DNA from 3 places in the Kitasatospora sp. UYEF31 genome. Region 1 is predicted to be linked to each of the others. Evidence: riboswitches for the same ligand, from Rfam matches in the RefSeq annotation. Region 1 holds a riboswitch; each other region holds the start of a gene.
What was found. A riboswitch is a leader RNA that binds a small molecule or an ion and turns the genes downstream of it on or off. The one in region 1 is predicted to bind cobalamin.

Region 1 (9,414 bases):
AGGACCGCAGACCTGACCAGCAGACGTCGACTGGCAGATCGACCGTCCCGGAACCGGGGCCGTGCAGGGCGTCCAGGGACGCGGGCAGCCGATCGCTGATGTGCGCGAAGCGCGCCGGGAGCCCGGACTGGACGGTCATGCTGCCCATTATCGCGGACGGGGCCTGGGGGTGGTTGTGGGGTTCGGGGTTTTCGCGGTGCGGTGCCGCGGAAACGCACGGGCCGCTTCCCGGGGTTCTTGCGCCGAATGCGCGACGACTGGCACGGCCCCTGAGCTGGACGGCAACGTGAACGCCTGCGACCTGCGATTACTACACTGAGCGATATTGAAGCTGCTGTGCGAAAACAGACATCTCTGCTGCATCCGCAGCGCCTTCCCTGGACAAGCGGCGCCTTCCCTGGACAAGCCGCACCTTGCAGTGCCTTGTTCGATGAGCTCTACGACCAGGCCGGACTCCTGGTCCGGGTGGATGAGCAGACCTGGATCAAAGCCGACATCGAGATGACCGACGGTGTGCCGCACCACCCGGGCACTGTGGGGGAGTTCGACGCTTCAGCCCCGCCCAACTCCGGCATTGGGCATAGTGGCCCTGGTGTTGGTATCTGCTGGTCCAGCACCACACGAGTGGAGATGACCATGACTGAGCAGCTTCCCGCACCCACTGTTGTCGAGGTAACAGACGGGTGGCTTGATCCTGCGGATCTGACGAAGGGGACCCCGGTCAGCATCGCCCACTACCCGGACATGAAGGCTGAGGACACCATCGTGCTGTCCTGGGGTGGGCGGTCCGTAACCCACACCGTGACACCAAAGGAGAACAAGGCGGTCGAGCCCCTCACGATCGTGGTTCCCGAAAGCGTGATCCGGGAGGTCGGAGACTCCGACGGGCTCGTGATCAGGTACGAGATCAGAGACGTCGCGGGCAATAGGTCCCGTTCCGAAGCGGCGACGGTGACCGTCGTCGTGTACGGGTGACAGCGCCCGAAACCAGCAAGACGTCACGTACCTGACCGCACGGCCCGGCGCGGGGTGGAACTTTTCTCCAGCCCGTCGGGGGCGAAGCTGCGCAGCGTCGGGCCCCGCCCGCGAGCGCCGCGCCGGGCAGCGGCGTGGCCGCCGGTGCCGGCGCGGCGCTCGGAAAGTGGTCGACGCGGTCGCCGGATCTGGTCGAGGGCGCATTCCGGATTCGTGTCGGATGCCACACGCTACGCAAGCGGTCAGGTCGGATAGAGCATGATATTGGTCAATGTCTAGCTCCCAAACACTCATCCATGAACACGTCCCGGTCCAGTGGACCGGAGGCAGCGAAACTGCCGGGGACGATGACCGGCCGGCCGGCCGGTTCCCCATCCCGCCGTGGGTGCTGGCCAGCGCCTTCTTCTCGGTCTACGCGGTGTACGCGCTGCTGAGGCACCGCCGCATGGAGACCCACGCGTACGACCTCGGCCTGTTCGAACAGGTGGTGCGCGGTTATGCGCACTTCCAGGCCCCAGTGTCGGACATCCGCGGTCCGGGCTTCAACGTCCTGGGTGAGCACTTCAGCCCGGTCCTGGCCCTGCTCGCCCCGCTGTACCGGGTCTTCCCCGGCGCGGGGACGCTACTGGTCGCCCAGGCGTTCCTGCTCGCACTGTCCGTCGTGCCGATGACCCGGATCGGCCGCCGGGTCATGGGCCATCTCGGCGGCACGGCCTTCGGTGTCGCCTACGGGCTCGGCTGGGGCATCCAGAGCGCGGCCTCCTTCGAGTTCCACGAGGTGTGTTTCGCGGTGCCGATGCTGGCCTTCGGCCTGGAACAGCTCCTGAAAAACCGTTACACCACAGGGTTCCTCTGGCTACTGCCACTCGTCTTCGTCAAAGAGGACCTGGGACTGACACTGGCCGCTGCCGCGGTGTTCCTGTACATGCGCGAACAGCGACCCCTCGCACTCGCCGCCGTCCTCACCGGGTTCAGCGCATTCCTTCTCACCGTCTTTGTCCTCATCCCGGCGATGAACGCCGACAATACATATGCGTTCTGGGGAAACTTCGACGGCACCACACGGTCGGGCAACGCCCAAACCGGCCAGAGCCTGGCGTCGGTGCCTTTTGTCGACAGGCTGATCGGGCTGCCGCGCGAACTGTTCTTCCCCGGGCAGAAGTGGATGACGCTGTTCACCCTGCTGCTCCCTACCGGGTTCATCGCCCTGCGGTCACCGCTTGTCCTGATGGCCGTGCCTACGCTGCTGTGGCGGCTCAGCTCCAGCAACCAGTACTACTGGGGTACGTCGTTCCACTACAGCGCGGTCCTGATGCCCATTGTCTTCGCCGCGTTCGCCGACGCGCTGCCGCGCCTCAAGGTCTCGAAGCGCGACCTCCTGCGCAGGTACGCCGCCAAAGCGGTGATCATCCCGCTCGCCGTGTCTGTCACGCTGAGCCGGGACTTCCCGCTGATGGACCTGCTGCACCGGCCCATCTGGCGGGTGAACCAGAACATCAACACCGCACAGGCCCTGCTCAACCGCATCCCCGACGGAGCAAAGGTGAGCGCCACCGAACGCCTCGCCCCGCAACTGACCGCACGCACCCAGGTCACCCGCACGCCCGAAACGCTGTCGGGCCCCGGCTGGGCGATCGTCGACAACTGGGACGGCAAGGAAGCGTGGGCCGACTACTGGATCGAGGGGCTGGAGACCGCGGGCTTCCGGGAGGTGGACCGGGGCGGCGGGGTCGTGCTGCTGCGCCGGGAAGCCGGCTGACCAGTAGATGTATTCGCCGGAGAAACTCAACGCCGGAATGACAACCCAGACGAGCAGCCAGCAGGCCAAGATTCCGGTGGTGACCCCGCCGAGTACGCAAAGAGCGCAGCCTGCGCTTTCAACCGGGAGTGGGGGAGTTCCCCCGTGGAGTAGGCCCGTACGGCCTGCTCGAAGATTCCCATGTCGATGCCGGTGTGGAGCGTCCGGTGCTCGGCGACACTGTAGAGCGTGTAGATGAGGAGACCGGAACCCTGGACTGAGGAGACCGGAACCCTGGACTGAGCAGACCAGAACCCTGGACTGAGCAGACCGAAGCGACTGTAGGACCGGACTTCGCTGTACGGCGGCACGGGAAAACAGGACCCGCGGCACGGATATACGTGGCCCTCCGCTCCCGGAAATTGAGAGCGGAGCGCCCGCCCTCAGACGGTGCGGTCGATTCCCCGCACAGTGCGCGCCAACGCGAGCATCTCCTGCTGCACCGCGACGGCTTCCTCCTTGCGGTCAAGCAGCACAAGTGCCTCGCGATACGTCTTCAGGATTTTGTAGAGCACAGCCGGCCGGTTCGGGTGCCGCCGCAGGTCCGCCTGCCGGCAGACGTGTGCGGCCCTGGGGGTAGTCGCTTCAAGGTTTGAGAAGGGTGCCCTGCGTCCTACCGGCGACGGATCTGAACAGGCATGATGGGGTCACACAACCTCCGCGTCGGCCCGAGTTCGGTCTCAAGTGCCCGGTTGGGGGTGCTTATAGGACGAACCCGTTGAACAATCCGGCAGCGAAGTCCGCGGGTTAGAGTCCCCGGTATGACGCTTTCTCATGATGCGGCTGGGAACGGTCCCACAGTGGTCCTGCTCCACTCCTCAGTGTGTGACCGCCGGATGTGGGAGCCACAGTGGCACGCGCTGCTCGCCGCTGGTTACGGCGTAGTGCGCTGCGATTTCCGCGGGTTCGGGGCGACCCCGGTCGCGGATCGCCCGTACAGCGATGCGGAGGATGTCCTGGATCTCCTCGACGCACTGGGTATCGGGCAGGCTGCGCTTGTCGGTTCCTCGTACGGCGGCGCGATCGCCCTTGAGGTGGCGGCCCGTTGGCCCGACCGGGTGCGCGCACTGGCCCTGTTGTGCGCCGACATGCCTGGTCACGCGCCGACCGATGCGCTGACAGCGTTCAGCGCGCGCGAGGAGGCGCTGATCGAATCCGGCGATATCGCCGGGGCGGTGGAACTCAACGTTGACACCTGGTCAGGTCCAGACGCCGATGCGCCGACCCGGGGCGCAGTGCGGCGGATGCAGCGGCACGCGTTCGACGTGCAACTGGCCGCTCTTGAGGACTTCGCCCGGCTCGAAGCCGATGTGGACCTGACTGCGATCGCAGTTCCTGTTGTCGCGGTCTCCGGGGCGCACGATCTGCCGGATTTCCGGCAGATCGCGGCGCTGCTGTCGGACCTCCTGGCCGACGCCCAGCACTTCGAGCTCCCCTGGGCCGGGCATCTGCCCAGTCTGGAGCGGCCCGAGGAGACGACGGCGTTGCTCACCGGGTTCCTGCACGCAGTGACCGCAGGGCCGAATTGATCATGGGGATCCGGTGATTTCGACGCCCGGGACGGGCGTATTGTTCTGCGGGATCCCCATGATCAACAACGTCAGGCCAGTTCCGCCCGGACCTGCCGCGCCGCCTCAACCAGGTGCTCCAGCGAGCTGCGGGTCTCCGCCCAGCCCCTGGTCTTCAGCCCGCAGTCCGGGTTCACCCAGAGGCGTTCGGCGGGGATCGCGACCAGACCCGCGCGCAGCAGCGACACCGACTCGCTGACGCTGGGGACCCGCGGCGAGTGGATGTCGTACACGCCCGGTCCGACCTCGCGCGGGTAGCCCGATCCGGACAGTTCGTACGCGACCTCCATATGCGAGCGGGCCGCTTCCAAGCTGATCACGTCCGCGTCCAACTCGTCGATCGCGGACAGGATTTCACCGAACTCGGCGTAGCACATGTGCGTGTGGATCTGCGTGTCCGCACGGACACCCGACGTGCTCAGCCGGAACGCCTCAGTTGCCCATTCCAGGTAAGCCGGACGGTCGGCCGCGCGCAGCGGTAGCGTCTCACGCAGCGCCGGCTCGTCCACCTGGATGACAGCGGCACCCGCCGTCTCCAGATCGGCGACCTCGTCGCGCAGCGCCAGCGCGACCTGGCGGGCGGTCTCAGCCAGCGGCTGGTCGTCGCGCACGAACGACCACGCGAGCATGGTGACCGGCCCGGTGAGCATGCCCTTGACGGGACGGTCCGTCAGCCCCTGCGCGAAGAGGAACCAGTCGACCGTCATCGGCGCAGGCCGCGAGATGTCACCCGCGAGCACCGGCGGGCGGACGTAGCGCGTGCCGTACGACTGCACCCAGCCGTGCCGCGTCGCCAGGTAGCCGCCCAGTTGCTCAGCGAAGTACTGCACCATGTCGTTGCGTTCGGGCTCACCGTGCACCAGGACGTCCAGGCCGGTCTTCTCCTGGAAGGCGATGACCGCACGGACCTCCGCCTCCATCCGCTTCCGGTACGTCGTCATGTCGATGTGTCCGTTGCGCAACTCCGCGCGGGCGGACCGCAGTTCGGTGGTCTGCGGGAACGAGCCGATGGTGGTGGTCGGCAGGAGGGGGAGGTTCAGCCGGGTGCGCTGGGCCGGAGCGCGTTCCGGGTAGGGCTGGGCGCGACGGGTGTCCTGGTCGGTGACGGCGGCGGCACGCGCGCGCACCGCGGGGTCGGATCCCGTACGGGAGAGGAGGTCCGCGCGGTTTGCGGCCAGTTCGGCGGCCACCGCGTGGACGCCCTCGCGCAGGCCGCGGGCGAGCAGACTGGTCTCCCCAGTCTTCTGCCGGGCGAATGCCAGCCAGCGGGCGACCTGCGGGTCGAGCTCACGCTCGACGGCGGCGTCCAGCGGGACGTGCAGCAGCGAGCACGACGGCGCGACATCGACCCGCTCGGCCAAGCCCAGCAGGGTCGCCAGGGTGGTCAGCGACTGTTCGAGGTTGTTGATCCACACGTTGCGGCCGTCCACCACACCGGCGATCAGGCGCTTGCCCGGCAGTCCGCCGACCGCGGCCAGACCGGCGAGGTTCGCTTTCGCCGCCGGGCCGGTGAAGTCCAGGCCCAGACCCTCGATCGGGGCCTTGGCCAAGACCGGCAGCGCCTCCCCGGCGCGGTCGAAGTAGGTCGCGACGAGGATCTTCGGCCGGTCGGTGAGGTTGCCCAGTTCGCGGTAGATCCGGGTGGCGGCGTTCAGCTCGGCCGGGGTGCGGTCCTGGACCAGGGCGGGTTCGTCCAGTTGGACCCAGGTGGCACCGGCGGCGCGCAGGTCCGCGAGGATCCCGGCGTAGACCGGGAGCAGCCGGTCGAGCAGGGTGATCGGCTGGAAGTCGGCGGCCACGCCTGGAGCGGGCTTGGCCAGCAGCAGGTAGGTGAGCGGGCCGACCAGCACGGGGCGGGCTGTGTGGCCCAGGGCGAGCGCTTCGCGCAGCTCCCCGACGGGCTTGGCCGGGTTCGCGGTGAAGACCGTGTCAGGACCCAGTTCGGGTACGAGGTAGTGGTAGTTGGTGTCGAACCACTTGGTCATCTCCAGCGGTGCGACGTCCTGGGTGCCGCGCGCCATGGCGAAGTAGCCGGCCAGCGGGTCCGCGGCCACGGCCGCGCGGTGGCGGTCGGGGATCGCGCCGACCATGACGCTGGTGTCCAGGACATGGTCGTAGAGCGAGAAGTCGCCAGTGGGGACTTCCTGGACCCCGGCGTCGGCCAGTTGCCGCCAGGCGTCCCGCCGCAGACCGGCGGCGGTGGAGTGCAGAGCGGCTGCGTCGGTCCTGCCGGCCCAGTAGCCCTCGACCGCCCGCTTCAGTTCGCGGTCGGGGCCTTGGCGGGGGTAGCCGTACACGGTGCTGACGGTTGCTGCGTTGGTTGCCACGGAACTCTCCTGCGCGAGTCTGAGGGAAGACCCCGGGACTGTACAAAGGCGTGCGACGACAACGGTGATGACCAACCGCTCCGCCGACCCGCCCTCGAGGTCACCGAGAATCACCGCGGGCGAAGAACGCCTGCGGGCAGAGGCAGGTCTTCGGACTCGCGGGCACGCCGGGCCGGCTGGCCTGGCACCTAGTGGCCGTCGCTTCCCGGGCCCTGATCAGGGCTCAGTGCATGTGACGGCGTTCGTTCCCACTCACCGCTGCGGGGCAGTCCCGGAATCACACCGGGTTCCCTCTTACGACGCCCCGGCTGGCTGACGGGGCGAACCTACTGCGGGCAAAAGCCTAGACGGAGTGTCAAGCGGGTGCTGGCGGGTGTCCGCATCGCGGACGGGTGGAGGCGGAAGGGCGGGGTAGGTATCGGGGCGGGGAACCGGGTTGCCGGCACGTAGGGGAAATCCGTACGCGATCCTTCTAAGGATTCTTCTAAGGATTCTTCTAAGGATTCTTCTGAAGATTCTTCTCAAGCCGGTCGCGCCGGAACCAGCTGACAACCCGGCGGATGTGTGACGCCCCGTCAGTGGTTGTCGGTTTGGTCATCGGCAAGGAGTCGATGAACGCGCGCTCCTTGGCTGTGTGGACGGCGGCGGAGAGCGTCGTGATGTCGAAAGCCCCGTGATGGCGGCGGCCGTTGATGAAGAACGTCGGTGTGCCGGACACGCCGCTGAGGTCTGCGGACTCCTCGTCCGCCGTGACCCGGGCCGCGCCCCGGTGGGAGTGCAGTGCTTCGCGGAACCGCTCGACGTCGAGCCCCAAGTGCGCGGCGTGATCGAGTAGATGACGGGGCTTCAGGGTGTCCTGCTGGACCAGGAGCCGGTCGAGCATGGTCCAGAAAGCGCCCTGTTCGGCGGCGGCCTCGGCGGCCTCCGCCGCCAGGCGGGCGTTGGGGTGCACATCGGTGAGTGGCAGGTGCCGCCAGACGTAGCGGACCTCACCGTGGTCGGCGAGCAGCTCACGGATGACCGGTTCGGCCTGACCGCAGTACGGGCATTCGAAGTCCCCGTACTCGACCAGCGTCACCGGGGCGTCGACGGGACCGCGGATGTGGTCGCGCTCCGGGTCGACCGGGACCGCCAGGTCGATGACGCTCTGGGCGGTGCCCAGGAGCACCCGCGACCGCAGCGGCTGCGGGAGTACGGCCGTCACGACGGAGACCAGCCAGGTCAGGATGAAGGAGCACAGCACGGCGCTGAGGATGCCGGTCTTCGCTTCGTCGAGTTCGGCACCTTCGAAGGCCAGCGTCGCGATCAGCAGCGACACGGTGAACCCCACACCGGCTATCGTGCCGCCGCCGAACACGGCACCCCAGCCGACCGGCGGACGCAGTCGGCCACGGCTGAACAGGGTGGTCAGCGCGGCGGTGCCGATGATTCCCACCGGTTTGCCCACGACGTAGGCGAACAGGATGCCGAGCGTGATGGGGGAGGTGAAGGCCCGCGACAGCAGGCCTCCGTCGATGGTGATGCCCGCGTTGGCCAAGGCGAACAACGGGACGATCGCGTACGCGGTCCACTGCTCGTACATCCGCTGGAGGCGGGCGTTCGGCGACAGGGCCGCCGCCATGCCGAGGCGGGCGGAGCGCTCCAACTCCGGGGTCGGCTGCTCACGGAACTCGCGGAACAGATCGCTGGCACGCTCCAGATCGCCGCGGGACGCCGGATAGGCGTACGTCAGCAGCCCCATCAGCAACCCGACCACAACCGGATCCACCCCGGACTTCAGTACGGCCACCCAAGTGGCGGTGCCCAGCAGCGCGTACACCGAGCCGCGCCGTACTTTGCCGGCCCGGACGAGCACGATGGCCGCGATCAGGCCCACGGCCACGAGCAGCGCCGGCACATCGATGTGTTCGCTGTAGACGACGGCGATGACAACCAGGGCCACGAAGTCGTCGACGACGGCGACAGTGAGGATGAAGGTGTGCAGGCGACTGGGGAACCGGGCGCCGAGCAGCGCGAGCATGCCCAGGGCGAAGGCCGTGTCCGTGGACATGGCCGCGCCCCAGCCGTGCGCGGAGGACTGCCCCGCGTTGATGCTCAGGTAGATCAGTACGGGTACAGCCATCCCGCCGAGGCCCGCCAGCAGGGGCAGTGTGAGCCGCCGTCGCTCACGGAGCTCACCCATGTCGAACTCGCGGCGCGCTTCGAGCCCGACGACAAAGAAGAACAGGGTCATCAGGCCGCTGTTGACCCATTCGCGGAGATCCAGGGAGACCCCGGAGTCACCGAGCCGGAGGGAGAGATGGGTGCCCCACATCGACTCGTAGGACTCGGCACCGATGTTCGCCCAGGCCAACGCCGCGAACGCGGCGGCCAGGAGGACCGCGGCGGCACCGCTCTCAGTACGGATGAACGCCCAGCGGTCCGTGGGGACCTCAGGGCTGAATCCGGTCTGTCCGGACAGGGGGGATGGATCACTCGGCTGCGTCATACGTGTGACTCCCTGGTTTTCGCATCGAGCTGCCGAAGTGAAACGGCGGCCGTCTCCGCGCGGTGGTGACGGCCGTCGATGCTCTCAGTCTCGCGCAACCGGGGTTCGGCGCCCCCACTCTTCGACGGTGAGTTGGGCGGGGGGATACTGGCTGTGACCTTCCCCTCGTAGTGTGGAGCCGTGACTGCAGGGGAAGTTGAGAGTCAGGGCGGAGAAGCGACGGAAGTTCGACGCGGAGTTTCGTGAGGGGGCTGTGCG
Region 2 (10,398 bases), on a different contig from region 1:
AGCGACAGTGTTTCCGGCCCTGCTGCGGCCTGGGACGGCCGGAACCGGATCTCGACCACGTGTTCGGGCCCCACGGAAACCGCCTGTGGTCGATAGGGTCGGCGATCGTGACGACCACGGCGCCCATGGCGGGCAGCACGGCCCCAACCGACGACCTCCCGTCGTCTCCGGCCGCACGGCCCGCGGAACACCGCAGCGGTGCGGGCCTCCTGCCCGCCCTGAACCGGGCGTGGAACTGGATCAGGCGCACCATGCTGCCCTCCGACAGGTTCGCGCTGGTCGTCCTGCTCATCGTGGTGACACTCTGCGGCGTCCTGCCCTCCTCCGCCGTCCGCTGGTTCCCGCCCACCGCCCTGGTCGTGCCGGTCCTCGTCGGCGGCCTGATGCTGCGGATGTCCAGCCTGCTGCTGCTCTACGCGGCGACCGGCGGCGTCCTCATCGCGCAGACCCAGGTGCAGGACCCGGGCACAGTGACCCCCGGCGCGCTCGGGGTGATCGGCGCGGTGGCGGCGATCGTGCTGCTCATGGCCCGGATGCGCACCCGGCTCGGCGTCCAGGGCACCCGCGGCGAGTCGATGCTGTTCGACCTGCGTGACCGCCTCCAGTCCCAGGGCAGGATCCCGCGACTGCCCGCCCACTGGCACACAGAGGCGGTTCTGCGCCCGGCCGGCGGCCAGTCGTTCTCCGGCGACTTCCTGGTGGCCACCCGGGGCACCAGCGGGCGCTACCTCGAAGTCGTCCTGGTGGACGTCTCCGGTAAGGGACTGGACGCCGGAACCCGCGCGCTGTTGCTCTCCGGCGCCTTCGGCGGACTCCTCGGCTCGCTGCCCCCGGCCGACTTCCTCCCCGCCGCCAACGCCTACCTGCTGCGCCAGGACTGGGAGGAGGGCTTCGCCACCGCGGTGTACGTAGTCCTGGACCTCCAGACGGGGGAGTACGAACTGCGGTCAGCCGGCCACCCGCCGGGCGTGCAGTGGACGGCGGGATCCGGTCAGTGGCAGGTCCGCGAGGAGGCCGAAGGCCCGCTGCTCGGCGTGATCGAGGGCGCGGAGTTCAACGTCGTCACCGGACGGCTCGACTCGGGGGACGCCCTGCTGCTTTTCACCGACGGCATGGTCGAAGTCCCGGGGCAGGACATCGCCACCGGAATCGACCGGCTGCTGGGCGTGGCCGAGCACCTGGTGGCGGTGAACTTCAAGGACGGCGCGCGGCGCATCGTGGAGAATGCCGGGCGCAACGTCAACGACGACCGGGCCGTGGTGCTGCTCCGCTGCCGCTGAGCCGAGCCCGGAATCCACCTGCGTCGATCATGTACAAAAGCCCCCTCCGGAGCGCAAAAAGGGACTTCTTCACCTGATCGAAACGGCGGACTTTTGTGATCTGGACCACGGGCCGACGTGTCGCCGCACGCACGTGGTCTGACACCTGATCAACACCTGAGGGCACCCGCGGAACGCGGGTGCCCTCAGTCATTTTCCGGCGATGTTGTGCCGCGTTGATTTCCGTTGTACGGAGTGCACCCGGGAAAAGCGCGTCAGCCACGGGTTTCGAAGGTCCGCCGCATCCCCGTGCGCCAGTCCACCGTGCACGGGCCGGTGACCGAGGCCCGCTTGGCGGTGTCCTGCACCTGGCCCCGCAGGGACCCGGGCTGCTCGCGGACGACGACCTCCGCCTTCAGGCCCGCCAGTTCACCGGTGTAGGCGACCCACTCCTGCACGCTCACCGGCTCGTCGCCGCCCCAGTTCACAATCGTCGCCGGAGTCGACGCGGCGTCAAGAAGGGCCTCGGTCTGCGTGTTGATGTCGTCCTGGTGGATCGGGCTGTACACGCACGGATCCCAGCGGGTCACCACCGGCTTCCCCCGGAGGACGGTGTCCAGGTGCATCGTCGGCAGCCCGCCGTTCGGCCCGTACGACGCGTTCATCCGCGCGATGGTCACCGGCAGGCCGAACGCCCGCGCGCAGTACCGCGCCACGGCCTCCTCGGCGATCTTCGAGATCGAGTACGTGGGGGAGTGGGCCGCGTGCACATCACCCAGCGGAGCGGACTCTCCGTACACGTGCAGCGGATCCCCGTGCGGACGCAGCACCGACGCCGTCGACATCACCAGCGCGCCCTTGGCCCTGCGGCAGTGCTGGAGGAGCAGACCCGTCCCCTCGGCGTTGACCGTCAAGGCGTGGTCGAAGTCGTCACCCGGGCCCTGGAAGGTCGCCAGGTGGACGACGTAGGTGAAGTCCTGCGGGAGATCGCCGAACTCCCCGGAACCCAGGTCGACCCGGCGGGTGGTGACACCCAGCGCGTCGACCTTCGCCCGCTGGGCCGGGTCCGAGAAGCGGGCGATGCCCCACACCTCGTTGTCCCGCGCGAGGTGCTCGGTCAGCGGGTAGGCGATCTGTCCGGCCGGACCGGTGATCAGGATCTTTTCTCCGGACAGCATTCCGGGCCCCTTCTCGGCTACGTGCTCATGAACGACCGTCATATGTCGCTACCCCGCGAAGGGGTGATGACGATGACCGTCATATCCAAGAAGAGGCCCGGATCACCGGCAAAGTGGCGCAGGTCTCCCGGCGCGGGGCCGGGCCCGGGCTCAGACTTCGAGCTCTTCTTCGACACTCTTGAGCTGGTGCCGGGCCATCGCGAGGTTCGCGCGCTGCTTGTCCAGGACCAGGTAGATGAACAGGCCCTTGCCCGCCCGCCCGGTCAGCGGCCGGATCACGTGGTACTGGCCGCCCAGCGTGATGAGGATGTCCTCGATGTGGTCGTTGAGGTTGAGCATCTCCATCGTGCGCATCTTCGCGCGCATCACGTCGGTGTTGCCGGCCGCCGCGACCGTGAGGTCGAGCTCCTTGCCGCCGCCGAGCATCCCCAGGGCCATGCCGCTGGTGTAGTCGACCAGCGCTACACCCTTGGCGCCCTCGATGCCCATCGCGTTCTTGAGTGCCGCTTCCATGTCTGCCATGTCGATGCTCCGCTCCGCGCGTCTGATAGGCCCGTGCTAGGGGCCTGGTGACACCGGCGACCCCTCCGATTCCGGAGCGTACGGTCGGTCCATGGTCACGTTGCCAGCTTTACGACTGAATTTGTCGAAACCGGGTGCAAGGCGTTGCCGATCAGTAAAATGTCGCTTCGGTCCGCACGCCGCCGCCCCGACCGCACGGTGCCACCCCGCCTTGCTCTTGATCAGCCCGCGACGCTACGGTCGCAACCGCCATGGTGCTCGGGAAACCGGTGGGCTGGACAACCTCGTCTACGAGGAGCCTCCAGCCAGTCCGGTGCGGCCCTCGCCACTGTGATCGGGGAGTTCCCCTCCACCCGCACGAACCTGTGCGGAAGCCACTGGACCACGCAAGTCGGTCCGGGAAGGCGGAGGAAGAACGTTACGACCCGTCAGCCAGGAGACCGGCCATGGCAACGGGCAACCGTCAGCAGGTCTCGCCGCCTCGCGACTCCTGACACGGCACCTCGCGTCGTCGCCCGCACACCGACGCCCCGGAAAGGGCGACGGTGCACGGCCGCCAAGCGAGGCACCGCGCCAGAAGCCGCTCCTTGACCGGCGATGCCGACTGACGGTCGCTCTTCCGTCCATCCACGAGGTGTGGGAGAGGGCTTAACAGCCATGCATATCGCCGAGGGTTACCTGCCCTGGGAGCACGCCGCCGCCTGGGGCGTCGCGTCTGCTCCCTTCGTCGTACACGGGGCCCGCGCGCTCAGCCGCGAAGTCCGCCAACGACCTGAGAACACGCTCATGCTCGGCGCGGCCGGAGCGTTCTCGTTCGTCCTGTCCGCACTCAAAATCCCCTCAGTGACCGGAAGTTGCTCGCACCCCACCGGCACGGGACTCGGCGCGATCCTGTTCCGCCCCCCGGTGATGGCCGTGCTCGGCACCATCACCCTGCTGTTCCAAGCACTGCTCCTGGCGCACGGCGGCCTCACGACACTCGGTGCCAACGTCTTCTCGATGGCCATCGCCGGACCGTGGGCCGGATACGGGGCCTACCGCCTCATCCGCCTGGCCGCACCCGAGCGCCCGGGCGGAGCCGCCCGGCTCGATATAGCGGTTTTCGCCGGGGCGTTCACCGCTGACCTGGTCACCTACTGCGTGACCACCGTCCAACTGTCGCTGGCCTTCCCCGACCCCAGCAGCGGATTCCTGGGCGCGATCGGCAAGTTCGGCGCCATCTTCGCCGTCACCCAGATCCCCCTGGCCGTCAGCGAAGGCCTGCTCACCGTCCTGGTCGTCCGCCTGCTCCGGCAGGCCGGGCGCGCCGACGTCCTGGAACCGGCGGTGGCGAAGTGAAGAAGTCCACGAAGATCAACCTGCTGCTCCTGCTCACCGTCGCGTTCCTCGCCGTCCTGCCGCTGCTCATCGGTGCCGCGGACGGCCACGAGGAGCCGTTCACCGGCGCCGACACCAAAGCCACCTCGGCGATCACCGAGAACAAACCGGACTACGAGCCCTGGTTCAGCCCGCTCTACGAACCGCCGTCCGGTGAGATCGAGTCCGGCCTCTTCGCGCTCCAGGCCGCCGTCGGCGCAGGTGTGGTGGGCTACTTCCTCGGTGTGGTCCGCACTAAGAAGCGCCTGGCGGACGCGGCAGACCCCCTGAAGACCGACGTCGTACGGGTCGACCAACCGCGCGCCGAAGCTCCCGGCACGGTGGACACCGGGTCCGCCGTACGAGCGAACCCGTAGTAGACGGCGATGCTGCCGATCGATGCGGCGGCCCACGCGAGTCCGTGGCGCCGCCGCAACCCCCTGGACAAAGCCGTACTCGCGTTCGGACTGCTCGGCTCCGCACTGGTGTCCACCGCCGCCGCGCTGCTCGCCGGAACAGCCGCCGTACTCCTGCTCCTCATCGCCGCCAGGGTCCCGCCGGTCCGGCTCTGGAAGGCGGCCCGCGCACCGCTCGGATTCGCCGTCACCGGCGCGGTCACCCTCCTCGTCTCCATCGGCGCCCACGGCGTCGGCTACGCCCCCGACGGAGCCCGGCACGCCGCCGAACTCCTCGCCCGCACCGTCGCAGCCTCCCTGTGCGTACTCCTGTTCGCCTTCACCACACCCCTGTCCGACGTACTCCCACGCCTCACCCGGATCGGCGTCCCCGCCCCCGTCGTCGACGTCGCCGCGGTGATGTACCGCATGGTCTTCCTGCTCCTCGACACGACAGGCCGCATCCACCAGGCCCAGGCCGGACGACTCGGCCACCAGACCCGCCGCGCCCAGCTCCGCGCCACCGCGGGCACCGGCGCCACCGTGCTCCTCCACGCCTTCGCCCGCGCCGAACGCCTCCAGACCGGCCTGGCCGGACGCGGCTACGAAGGCTCCCTGCGCGTACTCGTCGACAACCACCCCGCGTCCCCGCGCTTCATCACCGCATCCGTCGGCCTCACCGCCGCCCTCGTCTGTCTGGCCGTCACATGCTTCTGAGACTCCACCGCGCCGGCTACCGCTACGACCAGGGGCCCGACGTGTTCACCGAACTGACCCTGGACGTCCCGGAAGGCCGTACCCTCGCCCTCCTCGGCCCCAACGGCAGCGGAAAGACAACCCTCCTGCGGCTGCTCACCGGAAGCCACCAGCCTTCTGGCGGCACCCTCGAACTCGACAACGAAGCCGTCACCTACGACCGCAAAGGCCTCACCCGCCTGCGCCGCGCCGTGCAACTCGTCTTCCAGGACCCCGACGACCAACTGTTCTCCGCCGACGTCGCGCAGGACGTCTCCTTCGGCCCGCTCAACCTCGGCCTGGACGAGGCTGAAGTCCGTACGCGAGTGTCCGAAGCACTGGACGCCCTGGAGATCGCCCATCTCCGCGAGCGCCCCGTACACCTGCTGTCGTTCGGACAACGCAAACGCGTCGCCATCGCCGGGGCAGTGGCGATGCGGCCCCAGGTCCTGGTCCTGGACGAACCCACGGCGGGCCTCGACCCGGCAGGGCAAGAGGCACTCCTGGACACGCTGGACGGTCTGCGCAAGGGCGGAACCACTGTGGTCATGGCCACCCACGACGTCGATCTCGCACTGCGCTGGGCCGACGACGCTGCGGTCTTCGCCGGGGGAGTGCTGCACACCGGGCCGACCGATGACCTGCTCGCGGATACAACGCTGCTGAAGGCCGCCCACCTGCGCCCCACCTGGGCGCACGCCGTAGCGGCCGTCCTGGCCGCCCACGGGATCAGCGCCCCCGTCGCGCACACACCCGAAGCACTGCTCCGACTGTGTGACGAGCACCGGGCAGACCTGTCGCCCAACGATTAGGTTCGGATATATGCGGACACGCGCCGAGCGCTATCTCACGTGGGAGAAGGCCACCACCCCGTGGCTGACCGGGCTTGCGGTGGTATCCCTCGTGACCTTCGTCGTCAATGGCGCGGTCGAGGAGCGAAACGACTACGTCCACCTCCTCGACTACGGGATCTGGGGCATCTTCGTCATCGACTACGTGGTCCGGCTCAAGATCAGCCCGAAGAAGTGGTTGTTCATCCGCACCCACCCGCTGGACCTGGCCGCCGTGATCCTGCCCGAGGTCCGGGTCCTGCGCCTGGTCGGCATCATCGGCCGGATCGGGATGCTCTCCCGCCGGGGACGCGGCGAGCAACTGCTGCTGACCACCGCCGCACTCGCCGCCACGATCGTCGCGGCCAGCGCCGCCGCCGTCCTCGGCCCCGAGCGGCGCGCACCCGGCGGAAACATCGAGAACTACGGCGACGCTGTCTGGTGGGCGATAACCACCATCACCACCGTCGGGTACGGGGACCGCTTCCCGGTCACCGCCGAAGGCCGCACCATCGGCGTTGTGCTCATGGTCGTCGGAATCGCCACCATGGGTATGGTCACCGCCACCATCGCCGCCCGCCTGGTGGCCGACGGCGATGCCGCCTACCTCGCCGAGGATGACCGCCACGAACGGGGCCAGGACGACAAGATGGCGGCGCTGGAGACCCGGATGGCCGAACTGAGCGCGCTGATCAGGAAGAGCCACGGGGAACCGGGCGCCTGAGCTGTTGTCGTGCCGCGTTTGGTGATCACGCGTTTTCCACCTTTGAACGCAGCCTGAAACGTGGAAAACCCGTGATCACCGAGCGTGGGAAGATTCCGCTCTCCGCAGCTTGCCGCGCAGCGCGCGCCTGCCCAGCGGGCCCAGCTCGTCCAGCACCGCCGTCAGCGCGCCCAGTTGGTCGAGTGCGTCGAGGGCCTGGAGCGCCCCGGACCCGTCGACGCCCTCGTAGAGCTCAAGCCCCACAAAGGTCGCCGCGGCAGCCTTCGCCAGACCCGTGACGTCGACGAACTCAGCCAGCGGAGTGCCGGTCAGGACCCGCCCCAGGACCTGCTCGATCTCGGCGACCCACAGGTTCAGCCCGGCGGCGGTGGCGGGGGCCAGCTTCGCGTCGGTCTGCGCCCCGGCGAGCATCTGCGCGAGGAAGGCGACGTTTCCTTCGGCCTGCTCCTTGGCGTGCAACCTGCGCCCCAGGGACAGGAGTTCGCCCAGTGAGGAGACCTTGTCGAACTCCTCCCGCCACGCGGCGACCCGCTGCGCCGCGCCGTGCTTGCAGGCGGCGGCGAGCAGTTCGTCCACACTGCCGAAGTGGTAGAAGACCAACGCCTGGTTGACCCCCGCGGCGGTGGCGATCGCCCGCGCGGAGGCCCCGCTGATGCCTTGGGTCTTCAACGTCTCCAGCGCGCCCGCGAGCAGTTTGGCGCGTGTGTCGCTCATGGGACTCCCGCGGTTCAGCAGCGCACCTCCTCGCGCTGTGGTTTCACCGTACTGGGCACACCGTGCCCGGAGACATCGGCGTACGAAGCGGTGAAGGTCCCGCGATAGCCGAAGATCGGGCCGAATGTACGGTTTCCAACCTGAACGTCGATTCGGAAACACCCCGCGAGGCGGTCGGACTCAGACCAGGCGGCGGATCTCCCCCTGTGCCCGGTAGAACCCGCCCTGCCCCGACTGGCGGACGGCGTCGACCACGTACCGGGCCCCGGGCTCGCGGATGTCCTTGGGGAACTGGACGTTCCAGCCGCCCTCGTAACCCGGCGTACGGACGTGGACCCGCAGCTTGCCGCCGGACTCCACACACTCCACGAGCACACCGCCGCCGATCTCGGTGGTGGTCTCCGCGGTGACGGTCGGCAGCGCCGCCTCCAAGGTGGCCGCCTTCACGTCCCGGACCTCGGGGACAGTGCCCTCTTCGGCCGCCCGGACGGCCGCCTCGCTGACGTCGACGCAGGCGAGCGCGCCGGTGGTGGTCACCACGTACAGCCGGTCGTCGCGGTACTGCATCGAGTACGCCGAACCGCAGCCCGTGCCGAGCTTCCACAGCCGCTTCCCGGACTTGTCGAAGCAGTAGACCGAAGAGTGGCTGTCGCCGGCGAAGACGTATTCGCCGTCCTCGGCGGTCGCGCAGGAGAACACGGCCGCGTCGCAGTCATAGGTGGCCTTGAGCGCGCCGTCCTTCTTCGCGATCCGCTGCACCTTGTGACCCGAAGTCCCCGCGTACACGTCGTCCTCCTCCTGCCAACCGAACAGCACCGAGCCCCCGGTGCGGGTGTGCCACAGCGGTTTCCCGTCGACGGCGGAGAAGGCCTCCACGCCGTTCGAGTGCCCGTGGTAGACCGCGTCGGAGCCGCACCGCACCATCCAGGCGCTCGTACCTGATCCGCCGCGCGCCCACAGGGATTCGTCCTCGTGGTCGATCGTGGTGATGCCGCCCTTGACGTCGGAGACACCGAGCACGCCGTCGAAGATGTCGAGCCAGTAGATGTCGATGTTCCGGGCGATCGTGTACGCCGCACGCGGCAGTTTGCCGCTGATGTCGTAGACGTTGCCGTCGTCGCAACCGGCGTAGGTCCAGAAGTCGTCGGTCACGATGCATTTGACGCCGTCCGGGAGTTGGAGCCGCCCGGTGACCTCGCCGCTGTGCGTGAGCGTCCAGATGTCGCCCTTCTCGTTGCCGACGAGGACCCGGTCGTCGTCGACCGATATGCCGAACGCCGGGGCACCCGAGTTGTACTTCCACAGCACCGGCGCCCGCCGGGCTGTGGACGCCTGACTCTCGATCGCCCTGCGGGTCACCGCCCTGCGCTGCCGGCCCCCGCGCACGGCCGGGGCGTACCCCTTGCGGGTCTTCTCGCCGAGCTTCTTCCGCGCCGCGGCCTCGGCCTTCTCCACGGTGGCGAACGTCGTGGTCTTCGCCTGACCACCCTCGCCGATCCGCCCGTACGTGATCGTCACGTCGACACCGTCGACCACGACCTCGTAGAACTTGTGCGCACTTCCGGAGTCTTCGGACAGTTCGAGGTAGCTGCTGGTCCGGGGCATGCGAACTCCTTGGACGGGGTGGGGGTTGCCAAAACCGGCGGCCGGTGGGGCCTGCGCTTCGATGGTTCGGAACCTATCCACCGCCTCTGACAAGGGGCTGGCGGCTACGGAAACGACGAAGGCCCAGACCGGAGAGAATCTCTCTGATCTGGGCCTTCGTATGGAGCGGGCGACGAGAATCGAACTCGCGTGGTCAGTTTGGAAGACTGGGGCTCTACCATTGAGCTACGCCCGCAAGGGTGGCACGTGCACTGCGCTCGTGACATGCCTAGAGTAGCGGATGCGACCGCGTCGATGGCAACGTGATGAGTGCAGTGCAGACTTTACCGTGCAGTCCTCTAGACTTCGGCAAGCGCCACGGGGCGTAGCGTAGTGGCTAGCGCGCCTGCTTTGGGAGCAGGAGATCGGGAGTTCGAGTCTCCCCGCCCCGACCATGCGTGACGTGGGTCATGACGTGGACACAACGTGATCGCAAGAGGGCGGACCGGGCGACCGGTCCGGCCCTTCAGCGCGCGAAGCGGGAATACCCGGAGGCTCTCAGTCCGTTGGACTGGGAGAATCCGGGCATATCGCGTGTAAGCAGCGTAATGCCCGCAGGCAACCCAATGCCTGCGGGCTGCACAGACCAGAACTGCCCCCAGCAAGGAGACCGCAACCGTGAAGAGCGCCGTCGAGACGTTGAACCCGACTCGGGTCCGACTCACCGTTGAGGTTCCCTCCGAGGAGCTCAAGCCCAGCCTCGACGCGGCGTACAAGAAGATCGCCGGTCAGGTGTCGGTTCCGGGCTTCCGTAAGGGAAAGATCCCGACCCGCATCATCGACCAGCGCTTCGGCCGCGAAGCGGTCTACGCCGAGGCTTTTGACGACATCCTCTCCACCGCGTACGGCAAGGCCGTCGAGGAGAACGAGGTTCGCGTCCTGGGTCAGCCGGAGATCACCGAGGTGACGGACGTCGAGGAACTCGCCAAGGGCGGCGACCTCAAGTTCACCGCGGAACTGGACACCCGTCCGGTCATCGAGCTCCCGGCGTACGAAGGCATCGAGGTCGAACTCGATGACCTGACCGTGTCCGACGACGAC
Region 3 (10,398 bases), on a different contig from region 1:
GGTCCAGGCCGACGACCACCGACGCGCGGCGCAGTTCGGCGACCGCCCGGGGGGTCGTCAGATCCCTTGCCCCCGGGCCGAGTCCGACGACGGCGAGGCGGCCGCGGGGGGCGTGCCGGGCGACGGCGGCGGTGGCCATGGGGTAGGCGCGGGTGCTGCGGGTCTTCTCCACGACCAGTTCCGCGCCGTCGGCGACGGCGGCGGCTTCGGCGACGCTGGGGGTGCCCACGGCGGCACGTACTGCCTCGGACGGATTGGGAGTACGCAGGTACGCCAGGTCCTCCGCGGGGTGGAAGCGCATGGGGAGCTCAGGCCAGGATTCACGTATGCCGGTCTCGTCAGCCTTCGCGTCCACCGATGCCAGTCCGCGTACGGAAAGCAGGGACAGTCCCGCGGAGTCCAGTGCGTTCCGCACGGTCTCGCGCACCTCGTCGGCGGGGACGCCGCGGGAGGAGCCGACGCCCACGGTCAGGCTCCGGGGCCGGAAGACCACACGTCCGGGGCATGGGCTGACGTCCGCGCGGTCGGTGACGACGATGCAGGGGCCTTCCCCGATCTCGGTGACAGTTCGAATATTCGCCGGGAGCGCCGGGAGGGGCCAGCCGACGTCGGAGATGTACGAGACCTCCCGTCCGCACAGGACGGCCGCGCCGACGCCGGCGAGGTCGCTGCCTGGTTCGACGGCCCAGTCCATGAGGGCTGCCAGGTCGTCGAGGGCGGGGATTCCCACGGCGTCGGAGGCGGTGGTGACGACCGGTTCGCAGCCGAGCACCGCGCCGACCGCGACCGCCAGGTCGTTGGCTCCGCCGGCGTGCCCGCCGACCACCGGCACCGCGTAGCGGCGGCCTTCGTCCACGCAGACGACCCCCGGGTCGGTCTGCTTGCTGCCGAGCAGCGGGGCGATCAGCCGTACGGTCGCGCCGACCGCGAGGAAGGCGACGATCCCGTCGTAGGCCGGGAACGCCTTGCGGAGCGCCTCCCCCGGCAGTCCGTCGAGGACCTCCGCGTGCGGCCAGGCGGCGGCGAGGTCGGCCGCCGCGCGGCGGCCTGCTTCGGTGGTGGTGATCAGCGCGAGCCGCTTTGGCCTGTTATTGGAGCCGTTCTGAGCAGGGAGAGTGTCGGGTGTCTCGGAGGCAGGCGTCAGATCAGAAATCGTGGAAGTCATGTCAGGAGCGGTGTCAGGAGTCATGTTCGGTGTCCGGTCAGGATGAAGACGGGATTGTGGGCGTCGAGACGGTGGCTGGTCCCAGGCAGGGGTGCCAGTCGGGCGGCCTGCAGCATGGTCCCCTCCACGGAGTAGCCCGCGCGTTCGAGGACGGCGTGGGTCTCGCCGACGCGGTCGACCGCGGCGAGGGTGGTGACGATGCGTTCGGGGCGGCGGGCCGCGCAGGCCGCCACGACGACAGGGCCACCGCCGCCGACGAAGACCACGTCCGCGTCCGGGAGGCCGTTCAGCACGTCGGGCGCGGTCCCCTGGAAGGCCTGCACTTCAACGCCGAACGCGGAGGCGTTGTCCCGGATGTGCGCGACCGCCTCCGGGTCCGAGTCGACGGCGATGACCGCGGCACCGTGCCGGGCCGCTTCGACGGCGACCGAGCCGCTGCCGCTGCCGATGTCCCACACCAGGTCGCCCAAACGGGGGCCGAGGCGGGCGAGCACGTAGGCCCGTACCTCCGCCTTGGTGATCATCGAGTCGCGGTGCCGGTACTCCGACTCGTGCAGGGCCCACCCGCGGACCGGCCCGGGGAAGTCGGTGGGGAATCCGGCCAGCCAGCCGGCCGCCGTGTTGGTGACCGGGTTGGGGCCGACCACGATGATGATGTTCGGGTCCGCCCAGACGTGGTCGGGGGCCGCTGCCGCGTCGAGCATGGTGATCTCTTCCTGGGCGGTGCCCAGATGTTCGCAGACCACGAAAGTCCGCGGCACGCCCCGGAGCATCAGGCCCAGTTCGGCCGGTCCGCTGCCGGGCGCGGTGAGCACGGCGACCTTGCCCCACGCACGGCACACGTTGGCGGCCCGGCGCAGCTCACGGCCGTGCGCGCTGACGATCTTGGCGTCCTCCCAGGGCATCGAGGCCCGCGCGAAGGCGTGCGCGACCGAGGACACCGCCGGGACGATCTCCAGCTCCAGTCCGTACTCCGGACGGCGCAGGATCCGGACGATGCCGAAGAACCCGGGGTCGCCCGAGGCCAGGACCACGGCGGTGCCCCGGTGTTCGCTGATCCGGGTCGCGGCGACGTGCACATTGCCCATGACGACACGTTCGGCGTCCGGGGGGAGGTCCACCGCGTCCAGGTGCCGGGCGCCGCCGGCGACGAGCGTCGCCGAGCCGAGGGCGGACCGGGCGGCGAGGGACAGGGGTGCGCCGTCGTACCCGATCACAGTGACACGGTCGGCCATGGAGGCTCCTTCGACTGGGGGTTCATCGCGGGCGGTCACGCCCTGAGGCGTAATCATCACGACGTGGGACCTCCGGCGCCAGGTTCCCCGATGATCTCCTCGTCCAGCCAGCCCGAATGGGCGACCACGGTCCGGCCTGTGAAGTCCACCATCGCGACGTCGGCGGTGAGTTCGTGACCGGAGAACCGCGCGAGCACGTCGGCCACCCGGCGGCACAGTTCGTCCCCGCCGGTCCGCAGCATGCCTTCGCGTTCCCAGATCTCGTAGCCGTGCCGTCCGGTGTTGGCGATGTCCAGTTCCCGGGCGACCGCTTCGCTTCCGCCGATGCTCCGGGTGATCGCCCCGAGCACCCCGAGGTCGACCTTGGAGCGGGTGTAATGGGTCATCAGCACGCCGGCGCCCAGCTTGGTGAGCTTGCCGATCATGCCGACGAACACCACCCGGCGCAGGCCGTCGGCCACCGCCTGGGTGAGCGCCGCGCCGGTGAAGTCGCCGACCTCGACGAAGCACACTTTGGGCAGGTGCGGCAGCAGGTCCACCGCGCCCTTCTCCGTGCGGCCGCCGGTGCACAGCACGAGGGTGTCCTCGCCCTGGGCACCCATGACCTGCACGGCCTGGACGACGGAGGAGCGCCAGGAGGCGGTGGAGAAGGGCCGGACGATGCCGGTGGTGCCGAGCACGGAGATCCCGGCGATGATGCCGAGCTTGGCGTTGGTGGTCTTGCGGGCCCGGACCTCCCCGTCGGGCACGGAGATGACAACACGCACCCCGGTGGTGCCGAAGTCGACGACCTCGCCCACCGCCTGGGTGATCATCTGACGCGGCACCGGGTTGATCGCCGGACCTCCGACCTCAAGGCCGAGGCCCGGCTTGGTGACCACGCCGACGCCGACGCCGCCGTCGAGTTCGATGCCGGGTTCGTCCCGCCAGGTGGCGGTGGCGGTGAGCTCCGCGCCGTGGGTGACGTCCGGATCGTCCCCGGCGTCCTTGACCACAACGGCCTGGGTGCGTCCGGGGCGCAGTGCCTCGCAGCGTTCGACGGCGAAGGTGATTCGCCGTCCGGACGGCAGGGCGATCTCCACCCACGGCGGCGGGGTGCCGGTGGCCAGCATCTGGGTGGCGGCCTTCGCCGCGGCCGACGCGCAGGACCCGGTGGTCCAGCCGGTGCGCAGCGCCTTCTGCCGCACCTTCATCGTGCGCGGCAGGTCGGGCTCGGTGAGTTCGGGATTGCGCCGGTCGACGCCGGGGACGTCCGGTCCGGGACTGCCGGCTCCGGAGGCGTCCGGAGCGGGGCCGTCCTCGCCGGGGCCGCCGGTCATGACGGCTCGACGGGGGCCCCCGCGCCGCCGGTGCGCAGGATCCGCCGGGCGCCGCGCTCGGCCTTGCGGAAGGTGTGGAAGTGACCGGGGTGGTAGAGGTGCGAACGGGTGCCGTGGGAGCCCAGCGCGTCGCCGACGAGGAACAGCGTCTGCTTCCACAGGCGGTGCTCCTTGACTGTGGCCTCCAGGGTGCCGACTGTGCAGTGCACGACGAGTTCGTCCGGCCAGGTGGCCCGGTGGGCGATGACCACGGGGGTCTCCGCCGCGTAGCCGCCGTCGGTCAGTTCCTCCGCGAGCTGGCCGGAGCGGGCCGCCGACAGGAACACGGCCATCGTCGTGCCGTGCTTCGCGAACTCGCGGACCGACTCCTTCGGCGGCATCGGTGTCTTCCCGCCGCCCAGGCGGGTGAGGATGACCGACTGCGCGACCTCGGGGATCGTCAGTTCGCGTCCGACGATGGCGGCGACGGCGCTGAACGCGGACACCCCGGGGATGATCTCGACGTCGAGGCCGAGCGACCGGCACCGGTCCAGCTGTTCCTGCACCGCGCCCCACAGGGAGGGGTCACCGGAGTGCACCCTGGCGATGTTCAGCCCGTCGCGGACCGCCCGTTCGTACAGCGGCAGGACGCCCTCCATCGGGAGTGCGGCCGAGTCGATGATCTCCGCCCCCGGGCGGGCGTGTTCGAGGATCTCCTCCTGGACCAGCGAGGAGGCCCACACGACGATGTCGGCGGCGGCGATGGCCCGCGCGGCACGGAAGGTCAGCAGGTCGGCGGCGCCGGGTCCGGCTCCGACAAAGGTCACTCGCCCTGGCACAGTTTGCCTCCGCGTCGGTCCCGCCTGGCGGGGACGATCAGTGTCGAAAGGTACGGCGCGCTGCCGTCCACCTGTCCGGCGGCCCGGACGTCTTCGTCCGCCAGGCCGAGCCTGGCGCCGAACACCGCGTCGTCGAGCCGGTCTTCGGCCTTGACGATCTCCAGCATCTCGGGCATCCACCGGCCGCCCTTGTACGCGACGACGGTGTCGAAGACCTCAAGGGCCTGCCGGAAGCCGTCGAGCCCGGCCGGCATCGGGAAGAGCGCGAGGGTTTCGTTGCCCTCGCACAGCACGGTGCCGGAGCGGGCTGCGAGGTCCTGCATGGCGGTGATGCCCGGGACGGTCCCGACCACGACGCCGGCGACCAGTTCTCGCACGGTCTGGGCCAGGTATCCGAAGGTGGAGTACACATTGGGGTCGCCGATGGTGGCGAAAGCCACGGTCCGCGCACCGCCGGCGAAGGCGTCCACGACGGTGCGGGCTGCCGCGTCCCACGCCCGGGTGCGGCGGTCGGTGACGCCGCCGCGGTCGTTGAGGGCGAAGACGACCCGGGTGATGCGGTCGGCGTCGACGTACTCGCGGACCGTCGCTTCGGCGCGACCCGACAGTGCCGACTCCCCTGGGCCCGTCTCCATGACCGGCACCAGGACCACGTCGGCTTCCCGCAGGACGCGCACGCCCTTGACCGTCACCAGTTCGGGGTCGCCGGGGCCGACGCCGACACCGATGAGGGTGGGCGGGGTGCCGCTCACCGGGGGGTCAGCGCGTGCGGCGGTAGGGCAGGGCAGAGCACGGTCATCAGAGCCTCCAGAGGGTCCACGCCCACGGGTGAAATGGAAATACGGCGCGGCGACGCCGTGGGGGTGCGTCCCTCCACCGGAGTGGACAGCCGTACCCCTGACGCGGTCCGCGACAGGCGAACGGTGCGACGGCAGGAGTGTCCTGGCTTCCGGGTCACGGACCGTCACGGATGACGGACCAGCGCTCGCCCCCGGCCTTCCAGCCGCTTCCGCAGCCGTGGCCTGCATTCCGCCCCGGGGGTCCACTTTCCGGTCACAGTGGCGGGACCGCTCCGGATTCCCAGGGTTCCCCTGGACCGGATTCCTCCACCGCTGTCGCGAGCGCCATCCGACCACACGGCTTCCGGCCACGTCAAAGGGGGTGCCCCGGTTGTCCGGTGGGTGACATCACAGGACGGCTCCAGCGGAACAGCCCGGCCCGCGACAAGTGCGGGCCGGGCGGTGGGGAGTAGGAGGCGGGTCCGCGTTACTGGGCGTACCGGTTCGCGCCGTGCGCGAGCCACAGCTGGTTCAGCTGCGACTGGTAGTAGCAGATGCCCGTACCGAAGGCCATCATGTGGAGCACCACACCGACGGCGCCCGAGCAGGTGCCCTGCTGCCAGCCGAACTGCTGGGCGATCTTGATCCGGCCGCCTGTCCGGGCCCAGAGGACGCACATCGCGGCGATCCCCCCGATGTAGCCGGCGACGATCAGGAGCCCGCCGACGGCCTGCAGCACCGGCGTACCGTCCCCGACGCCGATCAGGACGGCACCCGGGACGATGCCCCCGAGCATGCAGCCCACCGGCACCAGGATCGAGGCCCACACCGCGCCCGCCGGGTTGACCTGGACGTACGGTGCGGCGAAGTCACGGACTTCGCGGTTGACCTTGTAGGTCCACACGAGGAGGTAGACGCCGAAGGTGATCATCGAAAGACCCCACACCGCGAACACACCCCGGACCATGCCCAGTGGCCGTCCAGCGAACTGCGGGACCGCCCCCGGCTCCATGCCGGGGTACCCGCCGGGCTGCGGGTACGACTGCGTCCCCGCTTGCGGATAGGGCTGGCCGTACGGCCCGCCCTGCTGCGGGTACGACTGCTGCCCGTTGGCCTCAAGGGGGCCGGGGTAGGACGGCTGACTCATCGTCACTTCTTCCGGAGCGGAGCGACCCGGTCCGTGCCGCACCCTCCGTCGGCCGATCACCGAAGTCAGGGCATGCCGACGACCGATGGCGCGGGTGAAGGGATGGGGGTCCGGACGCGAACACCGTTCGGACAGGCACAGACTAGCGATTCAGCCTTTCCGTACCACTGTCGGGTCGGTCACACGTGCCCGGCCGACCGCCCCGGCCGACCGCCCCGGCCGACCGCCCGGACCGCCCATCCGGCCGACGCCGCCTGGACGAACCGCCCTGCCATAGCCGGGTTCCCGGCCCAGTGCAGATGCAGGTACGAGGCGTGCACCCCGCCCCGGACGAATCCTTCGGCCGCCCGGCCGTCCCAGGTCCACGCCACACCGCCGTTCTCCGGACCGCCGCTCTCCGCACCGCCCTGCCCCGCACCGCTCTGCCCCGGCACGGCCCCCGCGCCGGGTTCCAGGACCGTGCGGTGGAACTCGTGGCCGGACACCGCGGTCCCGGCAGCGGCCAGGACGGAGTCGACCGCCGCCACCGCCCGCCGGTAACCCAGCGTCAGGCGTCCGGTCATGCGGCCGTCCGCCGGGAGGACCCCGCACATCGGCAGCCCGTCCAGTGACCGCGCCAGGTAGAGGAGTCCCGCGCACTCGGCACTGACCACCCCGCCCCGGGCTGCGAACTCGGCCACACTCGACCGCATCGCCGCGTTCGCGGACAGTTCCGGGGCGTACACCTCGGGGAACCCGCCGCCGATGATCAGCCCTGCCGTACCCGCCGGCAAGGCCTCGTCCCGCAGCGGGTCGACCGTGACCACGTCGGCCCCGGCCGCCGTCAGGAGTTCGGCGGTCTCCGCGTACGAGAAGGTGAACGCGGGTCCGCCCGCGACCGCGACCCTGGGCCGGCCCGCGACAGGGGAGCCGGTCTCCCGTACGGGATCCCACGCCTCCACTGACAATGCGTCAGCCGTACGCGCGATGCGGACCACCGTGTCCAAGTCCACCGATGCGGCGACGAGTTCACCCAGCGCGTCGACCGTGCGCACCGCGTCGGCGTGCCGCTCAGCCACCGGGACCAGGCCCAGGTGCCGGGACGGTTTGGCGATGGCGTCGTGCCGTCGGAGCACGCCCAGGACCGGGATCCGCAGCGGCTCCAGTGCCTGACGGAGCATCAGCTCGTGCCGGTCGGAGCCGACCCGGTTGAGGATGACCCCGGCGAGGCGCACGTCCGGCTCGAAGGTCGCGAAGCCGTGCACCAGCGCGGCCACCGACCGGCTCTGCGACCGCGCGTCCACGACCAGCACGACGGGCGCGCCGAGGAGCCGCGCCACATGCGCGGTGGAGGCGAACCCGTCGTCCCGTCCCGCGGCCCCGTCGTAGAGGCCCATGACCCCTTCGACCACGGCGATGTCGGCGCCGTCCGCGCCGTGGGCGAACAGCGGCGCGATCCGCCGCTCCCCCACCAGGAACGGATCGAGGTTGCGACCAGGCCGGCCCGAAGCGAGCGCGTGGTAGCCCGGGTCGATGTAGTCGGGCCCGACTTTGTGCGGCGAGACACGCATCCCGCGTCGCACCAGCGCCGCCATCAGCCCCGTCGCGACAGTTGTCTTCCCGTGCCCCGAAGCCGGTGCCGCGATGACGAGGCGCGGCACCGTACAGCGCGCGTCGATCACGCCCGGAATTCTGTGGACCGTGCTGCGGACCGTGCTGCGGACCGCGCGGTGCACCCGACGCTCGAAGAGCTGGAGGTCACCATTCGATCCCCCGCTGCCCCTTCTGCCCGGCGTCCATCGGGTGCTTGACCTTCGTCATCTCGGTGACCAGGTCGGCGTACTCCACCAGGCGCGGGTCGGCGTCCCGCCCGGTGATCACCACGTGCTGGGCGCCGGGGCGCCCGCGCAGGGTCTCCACCACGTCGTCGACATCCACCCAGCCCCACTTCATGGGGTAGGTGAACTCGTCCAGGACGTACATCCGGTACTTCTCCGCGGCGAGGTCCCGCTTGATCTGCTCCCAGCCCTCGCGGGCGTCGGCGGCGTGGTCCTCCTGTGTGCCCTCACGCTGGATCCAGGACCAGCCCTCACCCATCTTGTGCCAGGTGACGGGGCCGCCCTCGCCGGTGGTCCCGTGCAGCCGGCCGAGGGTGCGCAGCACTTCCTCCTCGCCGACCTTCCACTTCGCGGACTTCACGAACTGGAAAACCCCCACCGGCCAGCCCTGGTTCCAGGCGCGCAGCGCGATTCCGAAGGCGGCGGTGGACTTGCCCTTGCCGGTGCCGGTGTGGACGACCACGAGCGGCCGGTTGCGGCGCTGACGCGTCGTCAGTCCGTCGTCGGGGATTGTTGACGGCTGTCCCTGCGGCATCAGGCTGCCCTCCGGATTCCTCGTACGACATCGGCAAGGTGGTCTGCGGCCAGTTCGTCCAGGCGCAGTGAGTCGGCCTGGAGCCGGGCGGCCAGTTCCCCGGCGAGTCCGAGCCGGACCGGCCCGTTCTCGCAGTCCACGACGATCGCCGCGGTGCCGGTCAGCAGCCCGGCCGACTGCCAGGCGGCGCCGAGCGGGTCGGCCCCGCCGGTGGCCCGGCCGTCGGTGACCACGACCAGGAGCGGTCGGCGCCGGGGGTCGCGCAGTTTTTCGACGCGCAGTGTTTCGTACGCCTGCAACAGTCCTGCCGCCAGCGGTGTGCGTCCGCCTGTGGGCAGTTTCCCCAGGCGCGCGGCGCCCACCTCGACCGATGAGGTCGGCGGCAGGACGACCTGGGCGTCGGCTCCGCGGAAGGAGATCATGCCGACCTTGTCCCGGCGCTGGTAGGCGTCGAGGAGCAGGGACAGCACCGCGCCTTTGACCGCGCTCATGCGCTGCCGGGCCGCCATCGAGCCTGAGGCGTCGACCAGGAACAGCACGAGGTTGCCTTCGCGGCCCTCGCGTACGGCGTCGCGGAGGTCTTCGCGGCGCAGCACCAGGCCGGGTCCGGTGCGGCCCCGGGCAATCTGGTGCGGGGCGGCGGCCTGGACGGTCGCGGCGAGGTGGAGGTGTGCCACCCGGCCGCCTCCGGCGGAACGGGCGCGGGTGGTGCGGCCGTTGGCCGTTTCGGCGCGGGAGCGGCGCCCGGCCGCGCCGTCGCCGACGCCGGGGACGGCGAACAGTCTGGTCCGGTACGGGTCGGTGGCCGGCGCGGACGGCTGCCCGGCCGATCCGGACCGTTCCTGCGGGGGGTCGGCCGGCGCCCCGCCACCGTCCGGGCCGCTCTGGGGGCCACCGTCGGAGGGACCGCCGTCAGAAGGACCGCTGTCGGAGGGACCGCCGTCAGAAGGACCACTGTCGGAGGGACCGTCGTCCCGGCCCCCGCCCCGCGGGCCCTCCGGCGGAGTGTCGTCCGGTCGTTCCGGGTCCGCCAGCGCCTCGTCCAGCTTCGACTGTTCCAGTCCGGGAGCGTCGAAGGGGTTCCGGCGCCGCCGGTGCGGCAGCGCGAGCGCGGCGGCCCGCCGTACGTCCTCTTCGGTGACTTCGGCGCGGCCGTGCCAGGCGGCCAGCGCGATGGCCGTACGGGCGGTCACGATGTCGCCGCGCATCCCGTCGACTTCGAAGGCCGCGCAGACCCGGGCGATGCGCTCCAGCTCATGGTCCGTCAGGACCACGTCGGGCAGGAGTTGTTGCGCTTTGACGATCTGTACGGCGAGCTCGTCGTCGGAGGCGGCCCACCGGGCGGCGAAGGAGACCCCGTCGGCCTCGTAGGCCAGCCGGCGCCGGACGACCTCGGCCCGCTGCGCGGGTTCGCGGCTCGCGGCCACCTCCACGGTCAGCCCGAACCGGTCGAGGAGCTGCGGACGCAGCTCGCCCTCCTCCGGGTTCATGGTGCCGACAAGGAGGAACCTGGCCGCGTGCCGGACGGACACGCTGTCCCGCTCGACGTGGGCGACGCCCATCGCGGCGGCGTCCAGGAGGAG

Region 2: another riboswitch for cobalamin. It lies ahead of AC0Z36_RS13005 (energy-coupling factor ABC transporter permease); the one in region 1 lies ahead of metE (5-methyltetrahydropteroyltriglutamate--homocysteine S-methyltransferase).
Region 3: another riboswitch for cobalamin. It lies ahead of cobI (precorrin-2 C(20)-methyltransferase); the one in region 1 lies ahead of metE (5-methyltetrahydropteroyltriglutamate--homocysteine S-methyltransferase).

Annotation. Positions count from the first base shown of each region.
Region 1 is NZ_JBXAWK010000005.1:80,989-90,402, reverse strand. Features, by position in the region: gene AC0Z36_RS04025 (hypothetical protein) at 1-139, opposite strand, end outside; gene AC0Z36_RS04020 (DUF1349 domain-containing protein) at 424-975, shown strand; gene AC0Z36_RS04015 (DUF2079 domain-containing protein) at 1,247-2,734, shown strand; gene AC0Z36_RS04010 (hypothetical protein) at 3,157-3,288, opposite strand; gene AC0Z36_RS04005 (alpha/beta fold hydrolase) at 3,535-4,302, shown strand; gene metE (5-methyltetrahydropteroyltriglutamate--homocysteine S-methyltransferase) at 4,374-6,668, opposite strand; cobalamin riboswitch at 6,793-7,014, opposite strand; gene nhaA (Na+/H+ antiporter NhaA) at 7,165-9,156, opposite strand; gene AC0Z36_RS03990 (transposase) at 9,410-9,414, shown strand, end outside.
Region 2 is NZ_JBXAWK010000021.1:1,539-11,936, forward strand. Features, by position in the region: gene AC0Z36_RS12990 (SpoIIE family protein phosphatase) at 126-1,280, shown strand; gene AC0Z36_RS12995 (NAD-dependent epimerase/dehydratase family protein) at 1,535-2,437, opposite strand; gene AC0Z36_RS13000 (hypothetical protein) at 2,588-2,959, opposite strand; cobalamin riboswitch at 3,195-3,422, shown strand; gene AC0Z36_RS13005 (energy-coupling factor ABC transporter permease) at 3,617-4,297, shown strand; gene AC0Z36_RS13010 (energy-coupling factor ABC transporter substrate-binding protein) at 4,294-4,692, shown strand; gene cbiQ (cobalt ECF transporter T component CbiQ) at 4,702-5,427, shown strand; gene AC0Z36_RS13020 (energy-coupling factor ABC transporter ATP-binding protein) at 5,418-6,257, shown strand; gene AC0Z36_RS13025 (potassium channel family protein) at 6,268-6,999, shown strand; gene AC0Z36_RS13030 (TetR family transcriptional regulator) at 7,075-7,713, opposite strand; gene AC0Z36_RS13035 (hypothetical protein) at 7,728-7,865, opposite strand; gene AC0Z36_RS13040 (WGR domain-containing protein) at 7,894-9,318, opposite strand; tRNA gene AC0Z36_RS13045 (tRNA-Gly) at 9,480-9,553, opposite strand; tRNA gene AC0Z36_RS13050 (tRNA-Pro) at 9,677-9,752, shown strand; gene tig (trigger factor) at 9,976-10,398, shown strand, end outside.
Region 3 is NZ_JBXAWK010000002.1:187,019-197,416, forward strand. Features, by position in the region: gene cobJ (precorrin-3B C(17)-methyltransferase) at 1-1,165, opposite strand, end outside; gene cbiE (precorrin-6y C5,15-methyltransferase (decarboxylating) subunit CbiE) at 1,186-2,400, opposite strand; gene AC0Z36_RS01870 (cobalt-precorrin-5B (C(1))-methyltransferase) at 2,457-3,719, opposite strand; gene cobM (precorrin-4 C(11)-methyltransferase) at 3,716-4,525, opposite strand; gene cobI (precorrin-2 C(20)-methyltransferase) at 4,522-5,289, opposite strand; cobalamin riboswitch at 5,473-5,644, opposite strand; gene AC0Z36_RS01885 (DUF4234 domain-containing protein) at 5,804-6,463, opposite strand; gene AC0Z36_RS01890 (cobyrinic acid a,c-diamide synthase CobB) at 6,643-8,124, opposite strand; gene cobO (cob(I)yrinic acid a,c-diamide adenosyltransferase) at 8,201-8,815, opposite strand; gene AC0Z36_RS01900 (putative cobaltochelatase) at 8,815-10,398, opposite strand, start outside.